4 regions of the Porphyromonas pogonae genome follow, and region 4 is predicted to be linked to each of the others. Evidence: riboswitches for the same ligand, from Rfam matches in the RefSeq annotation. Region 4 holds a riboswitch; each other region holds the start of a gene.
What was found. Region 4 has a riboswitch for cobalamin ahead of VYJ22_RS01690 (4-hydroxyphenylacetate 3-hydroxylase family protein). Riboswitches for the same ligand answer to the same signal wherever they lie in the genome.
Positions count from the first base shown of each region.

Region 1 (4,618 bases), 660 kb from region 4:
TTCTTCTGCTGCTCTCGAAAGCACTTTTGCTTTCGCTCTCAATGACCTGTTTAAACTGGATATTGATAAATTCCGATTGGCTCTGATAGGGCAAGCTACAGAACACAACTACTGCGGTGTCAAATGTGGTATTATGGATCAGTTTGCGTCGGTTTTCGGTAAGAAAGATAACCTGATGTGCCTTGACTGTAAATCCCTTGAATATCAGTATTACCCTTTTAATCCTAAAGGATACCGCTTGGTGCTTGTAGATAGTGTAGTGAAGCATGAGCTTGCAAGTAGTGCTTACAACAAACGTCGCGAAAGCTGCGAAAGAGTGGCTGCCGCTATCCGTGCTCGTCACCCTGAAGTAGAGTTTCTGCGTGATGCTTCCATGGAAATGCTCAAAGAAGTAAAGAAGGAAGTGACGGAAGAGGATTACATGCGTGCTGAGTACGTTATAGAAGAAGTACAGCGAGTAATGGATGTCTGTGATGCTTTGATAAAAGGAGACTATGAAACAGTAGGGCAAAAAATGTATGAAACCCACCATGGCATGAGCAAGCTTTATGAAGTAAGCTGTGAAGAACTGGATTTTCTCAATGATTTTGCTCGCAAAAGTGGCGTTACCGGCTCGAGAGTTATGGGCGGAGGCTTTGGGGGGTGCACCATTAATCTTGTCAGAGACGGGCTCTATAATGGTTTTGTGAGAGAAGTGACCAAAGAATATAAAGAAAAATACGGACGTGAACCAAAGATCTATGATGTCGTTATTTCCGACGGATCTCGTAAGTTAGAGGCATAGTCCGCTTTACTCCGAATTACTTATAATATAGACAGAGGGGGATTCACAATGAATGCCCCTCTATCTATATTATAACGTTTGGGTATTGATGTGTTTTTAATACGTGCTAATATAGACTGTTGACTTTTGCAACAGTCTCAAATTGCGAGTAAGGGCATGTCAATTTAGGCATGCCCTTTAGTCTTGTGACTAAAAATTCCTTTTGACTAAATAATTCATTATCTTTGCTACCCGATTCAAAGGTGATGCGTTGAATAACAGCGCATAAAAGGGAATTCGGTGCAATACCGAAGCAGTACCCGCTACTGTAATTCCTTCCGTAATATTTAAGTAGGCTTATTGATTTTTACGGATAGTCTTTGCAAACGCCACTATATCAGCATAGAAAGAAAATGGGAAGGCGCAAAGATAATGGGAAGAGCCAGGAAACCTGCCTCTGAAACTATAAATGAATTGATCCGGGAGTTGTGGTCATGAAATGTTTACCCTAATATGAGTATCACTATGTACCGTAGCCAATGCTATGGTGATAGCAAATGAGCCTTTGGGAAGTAAATATCTATTTGTGATTAGTGTCCGGGATAGTTGCATTGTAACATCTTTTTATAACAATAGATATTTATGACCAAAAAAATTACTCTTTGTCTGTTGAGTGCTTCTTTGCTTACTGCTGTCAGTGCTCATGCGCAGAAGAAAGACGACTATTACGAATTTGCCAAAGATTCTGTGAAGAATCTGAACAGTGTAGAAGTGATTGCTTTTCGTAAGGAAGCTCACCTCAACAAAATCCCCGTTTCTTTGAAGAAAACCCCTCTTACAGTGAATAATCTCAATACAGATGTACTATTGCAGCGGGGGATAACTAATCTGCAAACAGCTCTAAAGTTTGTACCCGGGGTAAATATGAGTACTTCATATGGAGCTTTTCAACGTTTATCTATTCGAGGATTCAATGATTCTCCTATTATGATAGATGGGGTGAGGGACGAGCGTACGACTATTAATTCTTATCCTTTTGGAGATCTATATAATGTAGAGAAGATAGAAGTGCTGAAGGGCCCGGCTTCTGTGCTTTACGGTCACTCAGCTGTAGGTGGAATTCTCAATATTGTGCGCAAAGAGCCTACGTATAAGCGCTCACTCAATGCTCATTTGAGATATGGAAGTTTTAATTATCGTGAGGCAGCTTTATCTTTGGGCGGAAATATCACCGGACCTCTCAATTTTTATGCCGGAGTGTTCTATTCTGGTGGTGATCACTGGAGAAATACCGGTGACAGACGCCTTTCTGCTTATACAGCATTAGGTTATACCCATGGTGCTCATAAATTTGTTTGGAGAGCAGAGGCTCGAAGTGATTCCTATGGTACGGAAATAGGACTGCCACCCACTATGCCTGATACGGTATACACAGCCGATGATAATAAATTTTATTTGCCCAAAGGAGCTGTAAGACCGGGTATACCTCGAGACAAGAGATTCAATAATGAGTCGGATTTTATGTACAATAAGGCTTGGAACACTTCTCTAAAGTATACTTATACGATAAATAATGATTGGAAACTATCCAACTATTCATCATTCAGTTATGATGATATAGATTATTTCGGTACGGAGGAGTTGGGTTACAGAACCAGTGACAAGCCTATCTATCCTTACTACATCAAGAATAAGAGTAGTAAAAAATATATCGATATAGATAGTGTGCAGCTCGTTTTCCCTCTTCGTTTCTCTCACATTGCTCGAACATTCCAAAATCAACTGGAAATCGCAGGGACATTCCAAATGGGTAGTGTGTCCAATCATATCCTTGCTGGCTATAGTACTTCATATATGAGAAGAACATCTTTTTCCGGATATGATTTGGGTAAAGATGTTCAAGGTCCCGGACTTAACTCTGTAGTTTCTGTATTTAATCCTGAGAGTAAAGGGCCTATGACAAGTCGCTTCAGCAAAGCTTCTCCTACTCGTATGTGGGTTCATGGTATTTATGCCTCCGATGTAATGGAGTTTACTCAACGGCTAAAGGGAATGCTCTCATTCAGGTATGACTGGTATGACTATAGAGCTCTCAATGATAAAATACCGGTTATAGACGGTAAGCGTAAGTTTGATGACCCGGCATCATCCGAGTATGGTAGTACTAAGTCCGGATCTTTGAGCTACCGTTTTGGTCTTGTATATATGCCTATGGAGAATCTTTCCGTTTATTCGTCGGTAGGAAGTTTTTATATCCCCGACAGACGTATCGCTGATCCTCGATACATATATATTAATGCAGACGGAAAAAGGATAGATGTGGAACATACCAAATCAATCTTCAAACCTACCAGCGGTTACCAACTGGAACTTGGCGCAAGATACGAAATCAACAATAAGCTTTCTGCGATGGTATCAGGTTTTTACATTCGAAAAAATAATGATGTAATGTCACTGGGGACTACCAAAATCATGGAAAATGGTAAGGAAGTGTCCAAAAGACTACTGGGGCAAGTCGCTTCTGTCAATAGCAAGGGTTTTGAAGTAGAAGTAAAGTATACCCCGCTGCCCAATCTGGGTCTTTCTGCCGGCTATGCGCTTAACGATGTTAGGGTGGGCGAGATGAAGGACAATGAATATCTGAAATACAACCAAGCAAAGAACACTCCTCTGAACAATGTGCCCAAACACAATTTCTACACTTATGGCTCTTATGCTTTTGATAAGGGATGGATCAAAGGCTTGTCATTGAACTATGCGCTTACTTATACAGGTAAGATCTACAGATCATATGCTGACAACTTATATTTTGAGCCGTATACCTTACTCAATTTAGGTGCAGAATACCAACTGCCCTGTAACTTCACTTTGGGAGTGAATGTAAATAACGTCCTGAATAAAAAGACCTATGTAGGAGCATTGAATCAAAATCAATTGATGCCTAACGCTCCGACGAATTTCATTGTTTCTTTGAAATACTCTTTATAAAAAGTCTGGTTTTGCCGTAAGGCCGTAAGTTCTGATTGTAGATTCTTACAGCCTTACGGCAAATATTATTTCGCTATTAATTAAAAGATTCACCATGAGAAAATTTATCATTAATACCCATCGCATCTTAGGGGCTATTCTCAGTATTCTTTTTGTTGCTTGGTTCATCTCCGGGTTGGTACTCATTTATCATCATTTCCCTCGTTATTCGCATCAAGAGCAGATGCAACAATTGCAGTCAATTAATGGGACAAATTTGCCTCAGATTGATAGTTTGGGACAACTTATCAAGACGATGGGGGGAGATTCTCTGAAAACAGAACGTTTGCGCATTCAAGGATCAGAAATTGGGGGAGCTTCACCTCTTATAGTCATAAGTCCTGCCAAAGGGAATGATATTAAGATGGACTTGCGGGGAAGTAAACCTGAACCCATAGTGGTGAACTATTCGTATCTTGAGCAAGTTGCTGCCCGATGGAATAGTAAAGTGATTGCCGTGGATACGTTGAACAAGCTGGATCAATGGACGCCTTTTGGGAATCTCAAAGACGATCTCCCTTTTTATAGGATTAGGCTATCGGGGGATGAAGATCGTAGGGTGTATATATCATCTCATACCGGAAAAATCTTACAGGAATCTACCTACAAAGAGCGTGTATGGGCTTGGCTGGGAGCTATACCTCATTGGGTTTACTTTACTTTCTTGAGACAACACCGTGAGGCTTGGATTTGGACTATCATAATTCTTGGAGCTCTGGGTACACTCATGACTATTACAGGGTTTTATCTCGGTATTGAGATTTATTACAAGAATCGGAAGAGAGCCAAGGCATCGCGTTTGTATTCTCCATTCAGGAAAAAACGTTA
Region 1 covers NZ_CP143258.1:1,068,268-1,072,885, forward strand. The annotation lists gene galK (galactokinase) at 1-784, shown strand, start outside; cobalamin riboswitch at 1,008-1,236, shown strand; gene VYJ22_RS04075 (TonB-dependent receptor) at 1,406-3,751, shown strand; gene VYJ22_RS04080 (PepSY-associated TM helix domain-containing protein) at 3,846-4,618, shown strand, end outside.
Region 1: another riboswitch for cobalamin. It lies ahead of VYJ22_RS04075 (TonB-dependent receptor); the one in region 4 lies ahead of VYJ22_RS01690 (4-hydroxyphenylacetate 3-hydroxylase family protein).

Region 2 (4,618 bases), 1.1 Mb from region 4:
AGTATGTTTGATCCAAACTTTTAGGACCTCTGGGTAATCGCCTAATCCTTTGATGTAAATATTATCCTTATCAACAGAAAAACCGGCTTTCTTAAGAATTACTTTCCAACTTTGATCTTCAGGTTTCTCTTTCGGATCCTCATCACCGGCCATGTCGTTGTTGGCATGATCACCGGCTATTGACATCAGTGGTACAAGATTGACGTGTGTACCAGCTTTTACAGAACTTTTTATTTCGTCAACTAAATAATCGATGAGCATCTCACCATAATCTACCGTGGCCACAAAGTAATTTTTGTTGTACTTACTTTTTAGTTCCTTTTCAATCTCCCGATAACGAACATTCCCAAAGTCATACCTTACATCAGGATTGCCATGTCCCATGAAAGCAACAGCCTCTCCTTTATGTACCAAGCTTTTGTATATATCATTCAAGGCTTTTGCCACAACAGGGATATCAACATCTTTATCCCACAATAAAGGATGACCAGCATAAACCTTTACATTAGGAAATTGATTCATAAAATCCTTGATATAAAAATCACGAAGTTTACCAAATTCCTCACCGGGTATCACGTGCAATGATTGTACTTTGACTTCTTTGTATCCTGCTTCACCTATGGCTTTGAGCCAAAGGTCAGGAGTGGCAAAATATTCATGAGTTTTAGCCCCCCAGCGCGTAATACATTTCGTTGATGTCATAGAGAAATAGATATCATAGTCGGGAAATTCTTTTTTATAGGCATCTCGAATATTCTGATATGTTTTGTGAGGGCCTTCCCAAGTACTGCCAAATGTAGCCAAAAGAATAGCTTTTTCATGCTGCTTTACGACCTTTACAGGTTGTCTGTCTTCCTTTTTGTCATCATCTTTACTACATGACGACAAGAAAAAAAGGCTTGAAATAACAGTTAATGTAATGATCCAAATCTTTTTCATAAATAATAAATACTATAAGTTAATAATGTGAATGTTTGTCAATGTCTGAATTCATATTTGAGAGAGAGGTAGTATGTTCTTCCGGGTGTTTTGGTACCGTAGTTATATCCATAAGGTCTGGTATCTTTGAAATCAAAGATATTATCTACCCCCACATTAAGTTCAAGTTTATTCTGGGTTGATAATTTAAATGCATGTCCCGTATTGAGCCTCCATAAGTTGTATCCGGGAGCATCACCATATGACTTATAAAATCTTTTGCTCTGGATACGTCCGAAAATCGACGCTTTTATCGTATATGTTTTAGTGATATCCTTGTTCCATGTAGCTCTTAAGGTAGCATGATGAAAGGCACTTCCATCAATCCTGATATGTTCTATTTTATTATCAGCATTCAGTAGATTTCCTGAAGCGTCATTATAGCTGTATCCACCGCCAATACTAAAATACTTCAAAAAATTATAATCCACATTGATCTCCAGTCCTGAACTATGGGCATTTTCAAGGTTTTTGTACATCATAGTTCTGTCTATTTCGTTGACATGATCATAAGCTTCTGTTGGGATTTCCACCAAAGCTATCATTTGGCGAATCTTATTGTAAAATAAATTTAGTGACATTGTAAAATCTCCTTGCTTATAGTCGATTGCTGTAGATAAATAGTCTGAGAGTTGAGGTTTCAGATTTTTATCACCAAGATACAGAACGAGTTTAGACATCATTGTCTTTTCATACCGATAATACAGTTCCTTCAAAGTAGGAGTCTTGAACCCTGAGGCATAAGTGGCTCTCCAGTTTAGTCCCGGCATTACTTTGTACAACAACGAAACTTTGGGGCTAAATCTGAAACCGAAATGCTCATGCTCTATAACTCTGAATCCGTAAGTGACATTGAAGCCCTTGGTAACATTCCACTCGTCTTGTGTAAATAATGCAAATGAATATGTATCTTGTATCTTGTCGCCTTGCAACCTATGAGGAGCTTTGAGAAAATCCTGATTATACTCTACGCCTGTGGTGATTTGATGATTATGTATGTTGAATACGCCTTTTAGATTTGCGATCATAGACTGTTGCAAAGTTTGGCGTTCATGGTCTCCCGCATAAAAAACGGGATGATAAATACTTCCCTGACTATCAACATATTCCTCATGAGTCTGTGCTTTATATTTATGTAAATATTCATCCCAATTGTAATTGACATCAAAAAGCAAATAATTTTTCCTTCCTAACTCATATCTTCCCCCCATATTATAGCTTTGACTTACATAAGCCATATTGAATGTACTATACTGAGGATTTCCCATGGGGCGGTATATATCCTTTTTATAAAATTGGGCTTCGAGATGCAAATTCAGGTTTTCATTGGCAATAAATCCTATTCTCTGACTGATACTCCAATCCAGGAATTTATTGGCAGTCTTGGTTACACTATTATCATAAACTACATTTCTGTAAAGCTCTTTGTCTGTATTTTTCCAACCATCAGAGCGCTTTAGCGTAAATGAAGTCTCACTACTCCACCTCTTCGAGTTTAAAACAATCTTATCAAATTGGCGTAAATCATTGTATGAGCCGTAACGCGTCGTATTCTCTAATTTAAAAGGGTGTGTAACACGCTTGGTTATGATATTGATCACACCGGCTATAGCATCAGATCCATAAAGTGAAGATGCCGCCCCCTTTACAATCTCAATACGCTCAATGGAAGAAGGACTGATTTTATTAAGATCTACTTGTCCTCCCATAGTTTGCGGCAACCTACGCCCATTGAGCAGAATGAGTACATAACCACTACTCAAACCATTCATCTGTAGCCCCGCACCCATATCTGTCTGATTAAAATCAAATGAAGGAGATATAGCCGAAAGGATTTCTTCCAGACTTTTCCCCTGATAAGAATTCAATGTTCGGGAAGATATTACCTCTGTTTGTACGGGAGCATTATGTATCTTGTGCAGTGTGCCCGTTCCCGTAACAACGACAGAGTCCAGATGATAATTCTCCTTAACAATGGTATCTTTTACAGACGTTTGACCACAAAGATGCCATGGCAATAGAAATAACGATAACCACAATGGCAATGATTTCTTGCTCATCAGATGTTGTAATAAATGTTAGAGGTAAGAAAGTCGAGTGTACAAAATCTATGGTAAGTTTAAGCGCACCTACTTCATTACCTGTGAAGTGTAAGTGATATATCTAATAACAGAATATAAGCAGGTCTTCTGGCTCTCTTCCGATAACATCGACCTTCCCTTCTTCCTGTGGAGAAAGTGGCCAATAGTAAAAAGACGTTATCGTTTATAAAGATCACAGCTGCAGGTACAGCTCCGGTTTTACACCGGATTCCCTTGAGTCACGCCACACCTTTGGGATGTGAACGGTGATTACTTTATTCTTTCACAAAGGTATCAATTATATACTTAATTCAGCAATATGTCCATTCTTTTTGAGAAGTTTGGTCAGTCATTTTACGCACTACAGCACGTCATTTCCAGTGATAGTAATATCGCCCAATAGGCAAGAGAGCAATATACAAGATGGGGTAATGAAAAGGATACAGGATGCCAAAGTCACATAGCCTTCAAAGCTTTACTCTAAGGTGTGCGTACCTTGTGCTCCATTTCAAAAGGTATCACCATAGAGAGCTCCATGAATCCCATATACACGCCGTCTTCATACCACGGGATTTGATAGATGAGCTTCTTCTTACCGTTTTTCTCTATGGTATAAACATGCTTGGTTTCATTTTGCATCATCGACTCCAGCATGGCTTTCGAGGCGCCGTGATGGCAATCCAGTACATTGGAGCCCGTAAGAGATACTCCGTCTTTTTCGTTTACTTCACGTGATTGGCGGTTCATCTCGATAATGGTGCCGTGATTGTCAACCACGGTGACTGCAATGTCAGCTTCTTCAAAGTATTTAAGCATAATCGTATTGGTTGTGCAAGGTTATTAACTCGTCACAAAGGTAAGATTATAAAGAATTACATAACTATCTGATGCAGTTATTAATCATCTTTTTTGCTTCATTAAATCAAAAGGCGTACTTTTAAGCAAATAATAACCACAATTAAGCCGCCATATCTATGTTTGATAATACACAAAGAGCTTTTATAGCTATCAATAAAGACCATGAAATATGTCTTCTTCCCCAAATGGCAAATAGGCACGGACTCATTACGGGTGCTACCGGTACGGGCAAGACGGTAACACTGCAAACCCTTGCGGAGACGTTCAGCGAGATGGGAGTGCCCGTGTTTGCCGCCGATATGAAAGGTGATCTCTCCGGAGTATCTATCATGGGAGGGGACAAGGACAGTGTGCACAGGAGGGTGCAGGAGTATAAACTCGAGGCCAAGGGGTTTGATTACAAGCCTCATCCCGTCATGTTTTGGGATGTCTTCGGCAATGCGGGGCACCCCATACGCACCACTGTGACGGAGATGGGGCCTTTGCTGCTCGAAAGACTACTGATGCTCAACGACACTCAGTCGGCAGTACTCTCCATTGTGTTTAAAATTGCCGACGACCATGACCTCTTGCTCATCGATCTGAAAGATCTGAGCAAGATGCTGGAGTATGTGGGAGCCAATCGCAATGACTTTAGTAACAAATACGGCAACCTCTCGCCGGCCAGCATAGGAGCTATACAACGCAACGTGCTTAGGCTC
Region 2 covers NZ_CP143258.1:1,482,614-1,487,231, reverse strand. The annotation lists gene VYJ22_RS05695 (sirohydrochlorin cobaltochelatase) at 1-939, opposite strand, end outside; gene VYJ22_RS05690 (TonB-dependent receptor plug domain-containing protein) at 978-3,038, opposite strand; cobalamin riboswitch at 3,141-3,328, opposite strand; gene VYJ22_RS05685 (transcriptional regulator) at 3,540-3,875, opposite strand; gene VYJ22_RS05680 (helicase HerA-like domain-containing protein) at 4,034-4,618, shown strand, end outside.
Region 2: another riboswitch for cobalamin. It lies ahead of VYJ22_RS05690 (TonB-dependent receptor plug domain-containing protein); the one in region 4 lies ahead of VYJ22_RS01690 (4-hydroxyphenylacetate 3-hydroxylase family protein).

Region 3 (4,618 bases), 620 kb from region 4:
TTTCCCGGGAGAGTACATGAGTAAGGCCTTGGGTGTGAATGATGATCCGGCTGTCTCGTGCTTCACAGCTCGTGCTCCCAATACAGCTTTGAATTTGTCGGCAAAGGATACTTCTTCTTGCCCGTACAGCGCTATGGTGTACACTCCTTTGTCGAGGTTGGCATCCGGTCTTTCGAGATTCTCACGGATATACTCTGCACCCAAGATAGCTTGTCCCCAATCCCAAGTTTTGAATGTTCCTTTGAGATTCCCCGAGAAATAGCGTTGTTTCTTGGTCAGAGATACGTCCCCGGGATTGATTTTTGCTTTCTTATTCTCTTCGCGATAAGTTTTCTCGCTTTTGTAATTGTCCGAGTGTATATCAAGCGAGATGTACTGCTCGTGTCCCCAGTAATATTTGCTGCCGAAGTCGATGTTGTGCCCTGCATAATCCATAGAGTAGGGGTAGCCCTCGTGTACATCGGTGCGATCGAAGAGTCCACCGCTCAAATAGAATGATAAGGGTTTGATAGGCGTGAAGGTAAACTTCTGGTTGAAGATATTGTTTCTGCTGCCACCCGATGCCATGAACGGTGTAGGCTTACCGTCGATATCAACATCGCTAAGTTGCCAACCTTCGGATTGTTCGTGGGTAAATGAGGTGTACGATCCTATCTTTTCAGTGGTGATGTCGGCATTGAGCTGTTGGGTAAACTGCTTGTGAGTCTCTATTTTACTGTTGGATGTAACTGAAATGAGGTTGGAGGGCTCGTTGGTGATGATATTGATCACACCACCTATGGCATCAGATCCGTACAGAGCTGATCCCGCACCCTTGAGTATCTCTATCTTACGTATGTTGCTTACGTTGATGCGTGAGAGGTCTATGTTGCCGGCAGTATCGCCTGTGAGCTTCTTGCCGTCAATAAGGATGAGCACATACTTATTGCTGAGACCATTGAGCGTGAGGTATGATCCCATGCTGTTGTTGGAAAAAGACAGGGAGGGATCGAGCATAGTGAGGGCTTCCTGAAAGCTGGTGATGCCTGCCCTTTTGATGTCCAAAGCTCCCAATACTTTCACGGGTGAGGGTGTGTTTTTCAGAAAATGCTTGGTGCCTGTACCCGTGACTACCACCGTGTTTAGGTTGATAACCTCATCAGTGTCGCCTTTCTTGGCATGATGTTTCACTTCTGCATTCTGAGCAAAAACTGCAGAAGCAAGACTTGCACTCACACAGAGTGTACAGAGTAATTTTTGTACCATGTAAAAATGATAGAGTTAAACTTGTTTTTATTGATCGTCTTGTCCCGAGACGACTCTATATATCTCATAATGGTTTGGCAGGTCTCCTGACTCAGCGTTTTGCGGAAGAGCCTTCCCATCCGTGGTTTTGCGGACAGTGGCTTGTAGAGATTCTCCCCTTGATTGCGTGATGATGCAAGCAAGCGCATTACAGTAGCGGGCACTGCTCCGGTATCTAACCGGATTCCCTTGAACAACGAATCCCGAATGGACTCATCATTACCAAACAGTGCAAAAGTACAATAAATAATTATATGATAGGTTTTTATTGTGCTCCAATTTTCAAGTCCAGTTTGTTTGAAAATAGCATTTGCACGGAGATATTACCATAAAACGAGCCATCCCCGACATCGATATTAAGGCTGCTTTGTAGCGCTTAACGATGTCGGGGATGGCGATATGTGAGGTGAGGTTATACTAAGCCGATACCCTACGGCATTAGAATTGGAAATAGATAAAGGGTTGCACGCCGCTACTCTTCATTTGGTAAACAATGAATATCGCCACCATGAGGTAGAGGCATTGCAATACAAAGGGAGAGTTGGATATGATACCACGTGCTCCGTTGTGAAATCTTTTGGGAAGGAAATGCAGCACGTAGCCTATCAGCATGAGGATAAATACGCCCTGATAACCTGATATAAACTGAGGCAATATCTCTCCATGGAAATTGTAGAATATTTGATGCAGTATGTTTGCTGCAACATCCATGGAGGACGCTCTGAAGTATATCCAGCCGAAAGCTACGAGGTGGAAGGTAATCATAACACCGATAAAACGCCTCAGCGGAGACATCTCAGCCCCCGTCTTCTTGAATGCTTTGAAGTGTGAGAGGAAGAACTTGTGTACGGCAAGCCCCACTCCGTGAAGACCACCCCAGATGATAAACCGTGTGGCTGCACCGTGCCAAAGCCCGCCGAGTAGCATGGTGATGATGAGGTTGATGTAAGTGCGGATACGCCCTTTGCGATTACCGCCGAGTGAGATGTAGAGATAATCTTTGAGCCATGATGATAGCGAGATGTGCCACCTGCGCCAAAATTCCGTTATCGTTGCTGATTGGTAAGGAAGGTCGAAGTTGATATTGAACCTGAATCCCATAAGTAAAGCGATACCGATAGCCATATCAGAATATCCCGAAAAATCGCAGTATATCTGTAGTGAGTAACCATAAACCCCCAGCAGGTTTTCAAGTCCGGTGTAGAGATTAGGAGCATCGAAGATGCGGTCTACAAAGTTAAGGCTGATGTAATCAGAGATAACAGCTTTTTTCAGAAGTCCTATGATAATGAGGTATAGAGCCTCGCCGAACTCATTGCGTGTGAGGCGTGGTTTCTGGTATATCTGAGGGATAAAATCATGAGCCCGCACTATAGGACCTGCCACTAATTGCGGAAAGAATGATACGTAGAAGAGATAATCGATCCAACGATTGAGCGGTTTGATACGACCTCTGTATATATCGATGATATAACTCATGGTCTGGAAAGTGTAGAATGAGATGCCCACCGGCAGGAAAATATCGGCATGAACGGGGGGGATACTCTCAAGCTGGGGAATGAGGAACCATACACCCATATGATGCAGAAGGTCGATACCTACGTCAGCAAGGTAATTGAAATATTTGAAATAAGATAATATCCCCAAATTGATAAAGACACTCAAGGTGGCAAGCGCTTTCATCCGACGCTTGCTTTCAGTGCGGCTCATAGTTTTTCCTATAATGAAGTCACTTGTAGCAGCGAGGATAAGTAGTAATACAAAAACACCGCTACTCTTGAAATAGAAGTAGAGGGAAAATAGGGTAACATAAATGATGCGCAGTGATTTACACCGGCGCATGAGGATGTAAATGGGGAAAAACAGGATAAAAAGTGCGAAAAATAATCCGCTTGAAAAAAGCATAGGCGATTGGCTGTCGTAATTCAATATTTGTACAAGCTTTGACCAATCGAGGTTCTCTAAAAATGTCATATATATACTTTAAGTTGCCGCCGTCTGAATTGACTGACAAAGATAGTCAAACGGATTAATTCGTACAGTGGTGATGGCCTGTTTATTTGTCAAAAATACATTTTGCGCTCCTATACGGTGCAAGGGTATTATAATGATCAGATTAATTAGTATTATTGATTATTTATTGTATATTTGACGCGGCAATAATAATAAGCATATATAGTTAGCGGTGCCGGGAATTGTAGCGGTGCAATTCTTTAAATGTTGAGGTACAATATCACAAAGTTATATAGTCCATGAGAAAAATCTTATTATTCGCTATGGCTTTACCATGCTTGTATAGTATGACGAGTGCGCAGAAAGTAGAGCTAAGCAGACAAGTTTACGGCGATATCACGGAGAAGATTACACATGCTCCGGCTTCATTTGCTACCGTGCGTATCAGCCCTTTGGGTACGAAAGATTCTCTAACATATAATCAGGTTGCTGATAGTAAAGGGCGGTTCCATATAGCCTTGCCTGAAGCTCCCAAGTATAGGATACTCGTTACTTCCGTAGGCTTCAAAAACTATATGCATGAGTTTACATTTCCTGCACAAAGTAATAAATACAAACTGAAGGATATCTTACTCGATGAAGATGCTCATGAACTTAACGAAGTCTCCGTGTCAGCGATGAAGCGCTTGGTAAGCTCTGATGTAGACAGGCTTACTTATAGCATCAAAGAAGATCCTCGAAGTCGCACCTCAAGCTTACTCGAAATGCTACGCCGTGTACCTCTCGTCACAGTAGACGGCAAAGAGAATGTACAGATCAAGGGATCTTCCAACTTCAAGATCTATATGAATGGTAAGCCATCACCTATGATGAACGGTAGCCCTAAGGATGTACTCAGAGGCATCCCCGCCTCGAGTATCAAGAAGGTGGAGGTGATTACGGATCCCGGAGTTAAGTTCGATGCTGACAACCAAGGTGCAATACTCAACATTGTTACCGACGATATGAAGCTCGGGGGCTATACTGCCACACTCAATGCTCATCTTGGGACTAATAAGAGCTGGAGCTTAGGTGGATTTTACACTGCTAAATATGGCAGACTGGGGGTGACGCTTAGGTATAACCATGTGCTGAGTAGAAATATCGACGGATTATTTTTTACAGAAACGGAGACGAACACTACTAAGTCAAGGATCGATGGTAGTCAAGAAGATAAATTTAACGGTAACTTCGGTACCGGAACCATCACTTATGAGATAGACTCACTAAACTTAATCTCGGTATCCGGAAAACTGGCACGTTACAACATGAATACAAGTAAGGATTCACGCGACAAACTATGGGTAGGGGACGTGCTCTCGCGCATTTATAACCAGCATAC
Region 3 covers NZ_CP143258.1:1,028,313-1,032,930, forward strand. The annotation lists gene VYJ22_RS03905 (TonB-dependent receptor plug domain-containing protein) at 1-1,245, opposite strand, end outside; cobalamin riboswitch at 1,305-1,526, opposite strand; gene VYJ22_RS03910 (MBOAT family O-acyltransferase) at 1,723-3,258, opposite strand; gene VYJ22_RS03915 (TonB-dependent receptor domain-containing protein) at 3,537-4,618, shown strand, end outside.
Region 3: another riboswitch for cobalamin. It lies ahead of VYJ22_RS03905 (TonB-dependent receptor plug domain-containing protein); the one in region 4 lies ahead of VYJ22_RS01690 (4-hydroxyphenylacetate 3-hydroxylase family protein).

Region 4 (4,618 bases):
AACTCGTTTGTGATCACCAAATCCTTTTCATTCAGTTCAAATGTTTTAGCAAAGGATTCGAAACTATCGAACTCGTGAATGACTGTTTTAAGTTTGAATAATTGCATTTTTTTAATGTTTATTGGTTTTGTTTTTGGTCAATAGATTGGAGTCAGCCGAACTTCTTTCGATAAAAGGTTAATAAGTCATCACGGAAATCCGGATGAGCTATGGAAATCAAAGCCTCGGCTCTCTGTCTCAATGTTTTTCCTTTGAGGTGAGCTATGCCGTACTCTGTTACCACATAGTCCACTTCATTGCGTGATGTCGTTACCGCTGCACCATCGGCTATGCGGGTCACGATGCGTGAGGATGCACCTCCACGAGCAGTCGATGGCATAGCCATGATACTCTTACCTCCTTTGGAGAGTGAAGCACCTCTAACGTAATCTACTTGACCGCCTACGCCACTAAACTGACGGTCACCAATACTTTCTGAAACAACTTGTCCCATCAAATCCACCTCGATACAGCTGTTTATGCTTATCATATTATCGTTTTGGGCTATTACTGAGGGGTTGTTTACATAGTCCACCGGATACATCTCCACGTCTGGGTTGTGATCTACAAAGTCATAGAGGGCTTTGCTACCCATGAGGAATGTTGCGAGCATTTTGCCGGGGTGCAGTGTTTTCATCTTGCCGTTTACTACACCGGACTTCACAAGTTCCATTACACCGTCCGAAAACATCTCCGTATGGATACCCAGGTCTTTTTTGTCTTTCAGGAAGAGCAGTACAGCATCGGGTATAGCACCTATACCCAGCTGTAGTGTAGCTCCATTGGGTACGAGGTTGGCACAGTTTTTTCCTATAGCTTGCTCTACATTGCCTATCTTAGCTGCCGGTAGGGTATAGGGGGCATAGTCTGTCTCTACAATGTAGTCCAGGTCGGATACATGGATGAGATTGTCCCCGCCTATATATGGCATCTGTTTGTTCACTTCAGCAATTACGAGAGGAGCGCATTCGGCTGCGGGTTTGGTGTAGTCACAAGAGATACCAAAGCTGCAATAACCGTTTTCGTCAGGCTCTGATACCTGCACCAAGGCTACGTCTATCTTGAGCGTTTTGTTTCTGATCATCGCAGGCACTTCGTGGAAGAATGCCGGGAAGAAATCGGCTCTGTTTTCTTCTATAGCCTTGCGCGAATTGGCACCTACGAAGTTGGTGATGTGTCTGAAGTTAGAAGCTTTTTCGGGGTACATGTATTCACCGTCGCCCAAGCAAAGCATGTGATAGATCTCTACATCTTTGAACTTGTCTGAGCTGTTACACAAGGCTTTGATACAAACCTGCGGAACCCCTGCGGCATGTGATACGGCTACTCTTTGTCCGTTTTGTATGTGTTTGATAGCTTCCTCTGCTGTTGTGATTTTCTGTTGATAGATTTCTTTCCAATTCATAAGACAGGGATATGGTTTATTTAGTATTAGTTTCGTCGTTTTTTTATTGTTCGTGTCGTAATATTCGTTTGGCTTGTTGTATCAAATCATCGCTTACTTCATTGTTTACTCTCACCTCGATATTCTCGTTTTGGAATTCTTCCCGTAGAGCTGCTTGTACCACCCGCTCTACTGTTTCACTGGCAGAGGGGCAGCCATGGCACGAACCTGTGAAACGTACCTTAACCAGATCTCCGCTGATGGAGCATAACTGTAAATCACCGCCGTGCGAGCGTAAGAGAGGACTTACTCTCTCACGCAACACGCGGTTCACACTATACATATTAAACATCTGTTTGGTCATTGATTAAGGTCAACAGGTCTATTTGTCCAATGAAGTGTCAATTTTTGCAATATTTCGAGCAAACTCTTTCTTCGATTCAAGATCTCCCTGACGGGCTATCATGATACGCTGAGCTTGCGGTGATCCGGCACCGTGCATAGATTCCGTTCTGTAACCTACGGCAGCAGTACCCAGAGTGATATTTTCGATCAGGCGTAGTACTCTCATTCTGTTCACTACGTCTTTACCTTTGGCTCCCACAAGATATTTTCTTACGAGTGGTCCTACTTCTTCATTCTTCAAGTCTTGCTCAGAAGGCATAGTCACCATGATACCTCCGGCGATGTCTTCTGCCAAGCGTGCTATTTCATAAGGAAGGCGTGTTACGTTTTGCTTACAAACGTTTGCCAAAAGCAGGTTGATCATATAGTTTCCGGCAGGCATCTGTGAACCCTCAGCAGAGCAAGCGATACCGCAGGCAAAGAGTGTTTCATTGAGGTGGATCATCTCGATGAGTTTATCTTTGATATGGCTGGCTTTGGGTACACCATTGTAGTCTGCCGCAAGAGCTGCAGCACCGATGAGCACATCACCCACTCCCACTTTACAACCACCATAGGATTGTCTGTGATAGCCGGCAAATCTCTCCACCATCATACCTGCATAATCATATTCTTTACACATAAATACGCGCTCATGAGGGATGAATACTCTGTCGAATACGACCAAAGCCTCATGGCCTCCAAACTGTGAGTTGCCAAGGTCAATATCAGCACCCGGCTCCATCTTTCTTGTGTCACATGATTGACGTCCGTAAATCATGGTTATACCCTCGGCATCGCTGGGTATAGCGAAGGATACTGCATAGTCGGCATCGGCCTCCCTCATGGCTATTGTGGGCATGATAAGATGCTCGTGCGAGTTTACTGCTCCCGTTTGGTGGGCTTTGGCTCCTGATACCACGATACCGTCTTCACGTACTTCTACGATATGTACATAGAGATCGGGGTCTTCCTGCTGTGAGGGAGCCAGGCCACGGTCACCTTTGGGGTCGGTCATGGCGCCATCGATAACAAGGTCATTGTCCTGAACGAACTTCATGTAGTCTGTAAACCGCTTGTGATACTCGGTTCCCAGAGCCTGATCCATTTCATAAGTCGTAGAGAATATGGCGTTGAAGGCATCCATACCTACGCAACGCTGGAAACAAGCTGCAGTCTTCTGTCCCAAGAGACGCTGCATCTTTACCTTCTTTACAAGGTCGTCAGTGCCTTGGTGTAAGTGACAAAAGCGATTGATTTTCTTTCCTGTGAGATTGGAAGTTGCCGTCATGAGTTCTTGATATTCCGGTTCTTCGGCCAACTTGTAGGTCATAGCAACGGAGTTCATGGACGGACGAATCATAGGATGATCCACAGGGTTGTCAATCTTTTCTCCCATGAAGTAGACGTTCAGATTCATTTTTCTGAGACTATCTTCGTACTGTTTACTCGTCATCATAATATTACCTCGGTTAAAATGTTATTGTAACGTTTAAGTGTAGTTTTATTAAAAAAAATATTTATATCCGTTCAAGCCTTCTGCAACCACGTCAGTGATACGGTAAGGGTGCACATCACCTCATGGCATTTTATGATGCCATGCATAGAGTGTAACACATCCTCAGAGGTTTGCAAGCACAGATGTACGGGAGTAAGTTATTGCGTACGTGTGGTTACATTCCTTTATTATTAGTATCAACTGGCGGCATTTGCTTAGGGCAAAGCCTTACAAAATTGATTATGAAAAAAAATGTACATAATTCCCGCTCCTAAACCCTGAAGCAAGATATTCGCCCGTCATGGCAGGTCTTCTGACTTTTCCCGAATTTTGCGCCTTCCCGTTGTCTGTAATAAGCCCAACAGTGGCTGTGATTGCAAAATTCCCAAATAAGGAATTACAGCTGAGGGTACAGTTCCGGACTTACACCGGATTCCCTTTTCAATTTCCCGATTGATTATCGGTCCATCACCTATGACGATGTAAATGTAGGGCTAATTAAAGAAATAAATCTTTTTTAAGTGTTAATAAATCATAAAATGACAAATTTCGTTTTTTCATGTTCTTTTTTTGATCATTCTAAAATCCTTTACCTAATAGGCTATGAATAATGTCTTTCATACTTATAGTGTACCACAAATTTCGGCGCAAATTGCTTGTTTTTTTAATATTTTAGGTCATATAATTCTTACACAAATTGAATTATATTTTAGTTTGATAAAATTATATGCCATCATGAGTTGCCTTTTTTTGCAGTCTCTTATGTGGGCCTAAGGTGTATATTATGCTTTTTAGCAGGCCTTGATCATAATTTATTGAGGGTGGAATTGCTTTTTGACATTTTGTCAAAAATAAAGATTGATTATCCATGTTACCGCACGAAGGTAATATGCTGATATGTTCTAAACTAAGTAAATTAAAAAAACGTGTAATGATGATGGAATTTCTCATCTTACAGTTACAGCTTTCTGCTTATTTGTACAAAGTCTAAATAAGAAATTGGTTTTTTAGAGGCATATTGTCTGCTGCACGGCTCCTAAATAAATCCTTGCTCGCGATTGGGGTGTGATAATTAATATTTGAAAGATGTGGGCTTTTTACAAGCCTTTTCTTTACATAGTATGATGGTATTCTTATTTAAGTTACATGTTTTACATATCCTATTATGATGAGCCTGCCACTCTTATATGATAAGTCATTTGTCTTAGTGGACAAGTCGCTCGTCTTTATAGATAGGTCAGTAGTCTTTATAGGATAAGATTTGGATGAGATTTACACATGACGTGTGGTAGGTGACAAATCGAAATCACCAC
Region 4 covers NZ_CP143258.1:403,664-408,281, forward strand. The annotation lists gene VYJ22_RS01675 (4-hydroxybutyrate dehydrogenase) at 1-107, opposite strand, end outside; gene VYJ22_RS01680 (acetyl-CoA hydrolase/transferase family protein) at 152-1,444, opposite strand; gene VYJ22_RS01685 (NifU family protein) at 1,488-1,787, opposite strand; gene VYJ22_RS01690 (4-hydroxyphenylacetate 3-hydroxylase family protein) at 1,806-3,266, opposite strand; cobalamin riboswitch at 3,593-3,796, opposite strand.